DNA from 2 places in the Exiguobacterium sp. s150 genome. Region 2 is predicted to be linked to the other one. Evidence: a T-box and tRNA genes for the amino acid it is inferred to sense, from the RefSeq annotation. Region 2 holds a T-box; the other holds one or more tRNA genes.
The links. A T-box is a leader RNA that pairs with one kind of tRNA and senses whether it is charged. The one in region 2 lies ahead of KNP76_RS03410 (valine--tRNA ligase), so its partner is inferred to be a tRNA-Val.

Region 1 (3,413 bases), on a different contig from region 2:
TTCGGACCAGAGACAGACGAGTCTGTTCGCGCGACAGCGACCGCACTATTTGAACGCGTCGGCCGAACCGCCGTGACGGACGCGAAAACGATGTCCGCCTTCATGGCTGCCGCCGGCTGCAGCCCAGCGTTCTTCTATGAAATCGTCGGATCGATGACACCGGTCTTGACCGATGCCGGATTTGACGAGGCGACAGCCCGACAAATCGTCGCCCAAGCGATGAAAGGATCGGCCGAACTCCTGTTGCACGAGACGCGTCCGACTGACGCCTTAATCTCGGACGTGGCCGCGCCAGGAGGCCCGACCGACCGCGGTGTCGGCGTCTTGCGCGATCGTGACTTATCCGACGTCATGTCCGCTGCGCTCCGCGAAAGCGCGAAAGAAGACGTCGAACAACACCAATCATGACAAAAGGTCCGAAACGGTTGTATCACCGTTTCGGACCTTTTCTTATGAGAGCATATGTAAGATGGAAACGATGAGTGCCACGACCAATATACCCGGTAGGAGGTTGGCGACCCGGATGCGCGTGATACCCGCCAAGTTCAAGCCGATGGCCACAATCATGACCCCTCCAGTGGCCGTCATCTCAAGAATAAAGCTATCCATGAGCGATTCGGGCACAACTTTCATAATTTGAATCGCCAACAAGGCGATCGCACCTTGATACAGCAAGACCGGGACGGCCGAAAACATGACCCCGATCCCGAGCGAGGAAGCGAGGACGAGCGCGGTAAACCCGTCAATCAACCCTTTCGTATACAACACGTCGTGGTCGCCACGTAAGCCGCTGTCGAGCGCCCCGATGACAGCCATCGCCCCAATGACAAAAATGAGCGTCGCTGTAATGAAACCTTCGGCAATGCTCGACTTACTCTTTCCACCGATGCGCCGTTCCAATTGGTAGCCGACCTCATTCAATTTCTCGTCGAGTTTCCACCATTCCCCTAGCGCCGCCCCGGCGACAAGACTACCGATCACAATCAAGAAATTCTCGCTTTTTAGACCCATCTGCACACCGAGCACGACGACCGCAAGCCCGATCGCCGCCGTGACCGTCTCTTTCATCCGCTCGGGGATTCGATGGAACAAAAGGCCGAGCAACGTCCCGACGACGATGAGCGCCGCGTTGACGATGGTCCCTAACAACACCATCTCGTATCCCCCGTTTCTATATGTATTGAAAGCAATATACCAATCCGTTCCATTGGATGTCAATTGAAAAAAGAACAAAAAAAGAGCCACTTCTCGCAAGAAGTGGCTTCGCGGAAACCCATGTTCCGGTGGGTTTCGCATCGGGTTTGGCACCCAAGTGATTCTGACTGGGCTCGAACCAGCGACCTCTACCCTGTCAAGGTAGCGCTCTCCCAGCTGAGCTACAGAATCAGGTCGTGTCCTCTCTTAAGGACACTATTAATATATCAAGAAACTAATGCCTTGGCAACCGTTTTTTAAAAGTTTTTTTTAATTTTTTTAACGCGACATTTCCTGACGTTGAATGTGACGGCAAAGTCGTTCTAAATCACCAGCATATACCGATACGAGCATTCCCTCGTATTCCGTATCTCGATCCCAATGAAGTCCGTTCGCTTTCGCTACACGTTGTGATGGCACATTGTCCGGATGGATGAGCGAGATAATGTCTTTCTCCCCTTCCTCGAACGCATATTGCATGAGCCGAGCCGCCGCCTCGCGACCGTAACCCATATGCCAATGCTTCGGTGCGAGCCAATAGCCGACCTCAAGTTCGATTTTGCCGTCAAGCTCGTGTAACAACGTCCCGGCATGGCCAATCGGTTCGTCGCTCTCGAACGTCATCAATTTGAGTAACCCGGTCTGTCGTCCTGTCTTGTAGCGCGAAAGCTGTCGCTCGAACCATTCAATCGTCTGCTCATCCGTGAACGGTTTTCCGTCCGGGCTGATGAACCGCATCACCCGCGGGTCTTGTAGCAGCGATTTGACGAAATAAAAATCGGCAATCGTATATGGTTCAAGCCGTAAGCGCTCAGAGTGTAACTCGACATGCTTCATCGTTCCCGCCCCTTTCATTCACAGTCTTTACTCATTAATTCCCGTTATGAGGCAGGTTGAATCCTAGTTAAGCGATGACTTTCAATCCGACGACACTCCCGATGATGAGCGTCAAAAAGAAGATACGCCAGCGGTCGGTCGATTCATTCAAGTAAAGCATGCCGAGAATGACGCCTCCGGCCGCCCCAATCCCGACCCAAATCGAGTAGGCGAGTCCAAGCGGCAACGTCTCGAGCGAGCGGGATAACAAATAAAAACTGAGCGCGAACGTCACAATCGACAAGATTGACCATTTCAAAATTTGATAGCCTTTTGACTTCCCCATGAAAAAGACGGCAATCATCTCGGCCAGTCCCGCCCCAATTAAAAATGCCCAACTCATGCTGTCTCTCCTCCTGTCACTTGTTTCAACCCGATCACACCGATTAACAGTGTGCCGATAAAGACGAGCTTCATGCCGGTGAGCACCTCGTCAAACAAAATATTCCCGACGATGACCGTCCCGACAGCGCCGATCCCGGTAAAGACGGCATAGCCCGTCCCGGCCGGCAAGACGCGGAACGACAACGCCAATAAACCGAAGCTGACGATTAACAAGACGATTGTAACCAAGGTCGGGCCGAGCACAGTGAACCCGTTCGATAGTTTCATCGTCGTCGCCCACACGATTTCGAGCAGACCGGCGAGGACGAGCCACATCCATGCAAGTTGATCACGTTTCATGTCCATCCAATTCCTTTCTTAAAGATTTTGAAGGCAGCGCGTTGACGCTCGGAACGGTTCGTCTCGAACGTAAAGAGCGAGATGAGCGCGCCATCCAAAAAGCAATAATAAGCGTCATACACATCGTCAAGCGACTGCTCGGGCAACGCACCCTGCTCCATCGCAAGGCGGAACTGTTCTTTCTCAAACGCCTGCAGTTCAGTCTCCACGTCTCCGAGCGTTGACTCGATAAACGGTCTCAGCTCCGGTGGCGGGACGAGTAGCATCCGCTTCGTCAACATCCATGTCTCTTCTTCCCCAAAGAAACGGATCAGCGCTTGCACAATCGTCTCGATCCGTTCGAGCGGCGGGGCGTCGTAAGATTCGTCCCGTGCTACTTTCCAAACGTCATCGTACCGTGCTGCCATCGCTTCGACGACTTGCTTGAACAATTGCTCTTTTCCGTCAATATGGGCATAGAGTGACGCTTTTTTAATTCCCACGTCCTCGGCGAGTGCGGCGAGCGAGAGCCCCTCGTATCCCTCTAACGCAAAACGACGCGTCGCCGCTTGCTCAATTCGTTGTTTCGTATTCATGTCTATTCGGCCTCCTAACTGCTCCCTCCACTTTACCTAACGAACGGTAGGTAGTCAAGTGCGAGGATTGAACTTCCGTCTAAA
Region 2 (3,413 bases):
TCATGCCGTCCATGTTCATGAGAGCGAAACGGCTCGCGTTCCAAATCTTGTTCGCGAAGTTCCAAGTCGATTCGATCTTCTCCCAATAGAAACGGAGGTCGTTTCCTGGTGTTGACCCTGTGAGGAGGAACCAGCGGAGCGAGTCGGCACCGTATTGGTCGATAACTTCCATCGGGTCGACACCGTTCCCGAGCGATTTCGACATCTTGCGGCCTTCCGAATCGCGGATGAGACCGTGGATAAGGACGTCGTTGAACGGTTGCTTCCCTGTGAACTCGAGCGATTGGAAAATCATACGCGATACCCAGAAGAAGATGATGTCGTAACCCGTGACGAGTGCACTCGTCGGGAAGTAACGGTTGAAGTCTTTCGCATCCGTGTCCGGCCAGCCCATCGTCGAGAACGGCCAGAGCGCTGACGAGAACCACGTGTCGAGCACGTCTTCGTCTTGCGTCCAGTTCTCGCTGTCCGCTGGTGCGTCTTTTCCTACATATACCTCGCCCGTCTCGTTATGGTACCAGGCCGGGATGCGGTGGCCCCACCAGAGTTGACGGCTGATACACCAGTCGCGGATGTTCTCCATCCAGCGGAGGTACGTGCCTTCGAACCGCTCCGGGACGAAGTTGACTTTCGTGTCGTCATGTCCTTGCGCTTCGAGCGCCGCTTTGGCGAGCGGCTCCATGTCGACGAACCACTGTTTCGAAAGATATGGCTCGATGACCGCGCCCGAACGTTCCGAGTGACCGACCGAGTGCGTGTGCGGCTCGATCTTGACGAGCGTGCCGTCCGCTTCTAAATCTTTCACGAGTTGCTTGCGGCATTCGAAGCGGTCGAGCCCTTCGTACTTGCCTGCGTTCTCGTTCATCTTGCCGCCTTCGTCCATGACGAGGACGCGCGGGAGTTCGTGACGGTTCCCAATCTCGAAGTCGTTCGGGTCGTGTGCCGGTGTGATCTTCACGCAGCCTGTACCGAACTCCATGTCGACGTAGTCGTCCGCGACGATTGGAATCTCACGGTTCATGACCGGGAGCATGATCGTCTTGCCGACGAGGTGCGCGTAACGCTCATCTTTCGGGTTGACGGCAACGGCCGTATCGCCGAGCATCGTCTCCGGACGCGTCGTCGCGATCTCGATGTGGCCCGAACCGTCCGCGAGCGGGTACTTCATGTGATAGAACGCGCCTTCGACTTCTTGATAGATGACTTCGATATCCGAGACGGCAGTCTTTTGCGCCGGGTCCCAGTTGACGATATACTCGCCACGGTAAATCAAGCCTTTCTCGTACAAGCGGACGAATACTTCCTGAACCGCTTTTGAGAGCCCTTCGTCGAGCGTGAAGCGCTCACGCGAGTAGTCGAGGCCGAGGCCAAGTTTTGACCACTGGGCACGGATCGTGTCCGCGTACTCGTCTTTCCACTCCCACGTCTTCTCGAGGAACTTCTCGCGACCGAGGTCGTAACGCATGATGCCGTCCTCACGGAGCTTTTGTTCGACTTTCGCTTGTGTCGCGATGCCGGCGTGGTCCATCCCTGGGAGCCAGAGGACGTCATAGCCTTGCATGCGCTTCAAGCGCGTCAATAAGTCTTGGAGCGTCGTGTCCCATGCGTGTCCGAGGTGAAGTTTTCCTGTCACGTTCGGTGGCGGGATGACGATTGTGTACGGCTCTTTCGAGTCGTCCTCGTCTGCTTTGAATACGTCGTTCTCTAACCAGTAGTCGTACCATTTCGCTTCCGTCGCACTCGGGTCGTACTTCGTCGGCATGGTGATTTCGTTTGTCTCGTTGGCCATATATAATGCCCCCTCTATAAAATGTAAACACAAAAACGGCTTCTTTCGTCCTATACGCTAAGGACGAAAGAAGCCGAATCTTCCGCGGTACCACCTTAGTTCGCCAAACACGTTGGCGCCCTCAAAATCGAATAACGGTCGATGGACCGGACCTCTCTACTCGCGTTCAAAAGGTCAGCTCCGAGGCGACTTCCGCACCATCCTTCGCGGCCTTGCACCTAACGGCCGCGTCTCTGGGAAAGGATGTTTGTTGCGTACTATTCCTCATCATAGCTTTTGTTCGTATCTGTTAAACAATTGTAGCGACAGAAGCGGGTTCCGTCAAGATTAGAGTGAAAACTCTTCTTGTAGCTCTTTGAACGTCGCTTCGACCGCTGCGAGCGTCTGCTCGATGTCCTCGTCCGTATGCACGGTCGAGAGGAACAAGCCTTCGAACTGTGACGGTGGCAAGAACACGCCGCGCGCCGCCATCTTCTGATAATACGAGCGGAACATCTCGAGGTTGGCCGATTTCGCCTTCTCGAAGTTCGTCACTTTCTCGTTCGTGAAGAAGAAGCCGAACATCGACCCGGCACGGTTCGTGTCGTGCGGGATGTTGTATGTCTCGCCCGCTTTCGTGAAGCCTTCGGCGAGACGATCCGCTTTGCGTTCGAACTCCGCATAATGTTCCGGTTTGAGTTGCGACAGCGTCGTGTAGCCGGCAATCATCGCGAGCGGGTTTCCTGAGAGCGTGCCCGCCTGGTAAATCGGTCCTTGCGGCGCAATTTGTTCCATGATCTCGCGTTTCCCGCCGTACGCGCCGACCGGAAGACCGCCGCCGATGACTTTCCCGAGACACGTCAAGTCCGGCGTCACACCGAAGTAGCCTTGGGCACAGTTGTAGCCGACACGGAAGCCGGTCATGACCTCGTCAAAGATGAGGAGCGCGCCGTTTTGCTCCGTGATCTCACGGAGTCCTTCGAGGAAACCAGGCTGCGGTGGCACGAAGCCCATATTGCCCGCAGCCGGCTCGACGATGACACCTGCGAGGTCATCGCCGTACTTCTCAAACGCGACGCGGACCGCTTCTAAGTCGTTATACGGCACCGTGAGCGTGTGGCTCGCGAGTTCTTTCGGCACGCCCGGTGAGTCCGGGAGGCCGAGCGTCGCGACACCCGATCCCGCCTTGATGAGGAGCGAGTCGCCGTGACCGTGGTAGCAGCCTTCGAACTTCAAGATTTTCGTCTTGCCCGTGTAACCGCGTGCGAGGCGAAGTGCCGCCATCGTCGCTTCCGTACCCGAGTTGACCATACGCACCATCTCGATCGATGGGACGCGGTCGATGACGAGTTCCGCCATCTTCGTCTCGAGCTCGGTCGGTGTCCCGAACGTCCAGCCCTTCTCGGCCTGCTCTTGGATCGCTTTCGTCACGACAGGGTCACGGTGACCGAGGATGAGCGGTCCCCAAGAGAGGACGTAGTCGATATATTCGTTGCCGTCGATGTCGTACACACGTGAGCCTTCACCGCGTTCGGCGAAGATTGGTGTCATCCCGACTGATTTATAGGCACGGACCGGGCTGTTTACCCCGCCCGGCATGAGCGGACGTGCTTGTTCAAATGCTGCTTCTGAGCGTGTTTGTTTG

Region 1: it has a tRNA-Val gene. The T-box ahead of KNP76_RS03410 (valine--tRNA ligase) is inferred to sense a tRNA for this amino acid. The anticodon was not compared.

What each region holds. Positions count from the first base shown of each region.
Region 1 covers NZ_JACSMC010000046.1:11,830-15,242, forward strand. Annotated here, with positions in the region: gene KNP76_RS14805 (pyrroline-5-carboxylate reductase family protein) at 1-408, shown strand, start outside; gene KNP76_RS14810 (DUF554 domain-containing protein) at 451-1,155, opposite strand; tRNA gene KNP76_RS14815 (tRNA-Val) at 1,314-1,386, opposite strand; gene KNP76_RS14820 (GNAT family N-acetyltransferase) at 1,474-2,031, opposite strand; gene KNP76_RS14825 (DMT family transporter) at 2,099-2,413, opposite strand; gene KNP76_RS14830 (DMT family transporter) at 2,410-2,760, opposite strand; gene KNP76_RS14835 (TetR/AcrR family transcriptional regulator) at 2,751-3,329, opposite strand.
Region 2 covers NZ_JACSMC010000003.1:126,965-130,377, forward strand. Annotated here, with positions in the region: gene KNP76_RS03410 (valine--tRNA ligase) at 1-1,789, opposite strand, end outside; T-box leader at 1,846-2,069, opposite strand; gene hemL (glutamate-1-semialdehyde 2,1-aminomutase) at 2,117-3,413, opposite strand, start outside.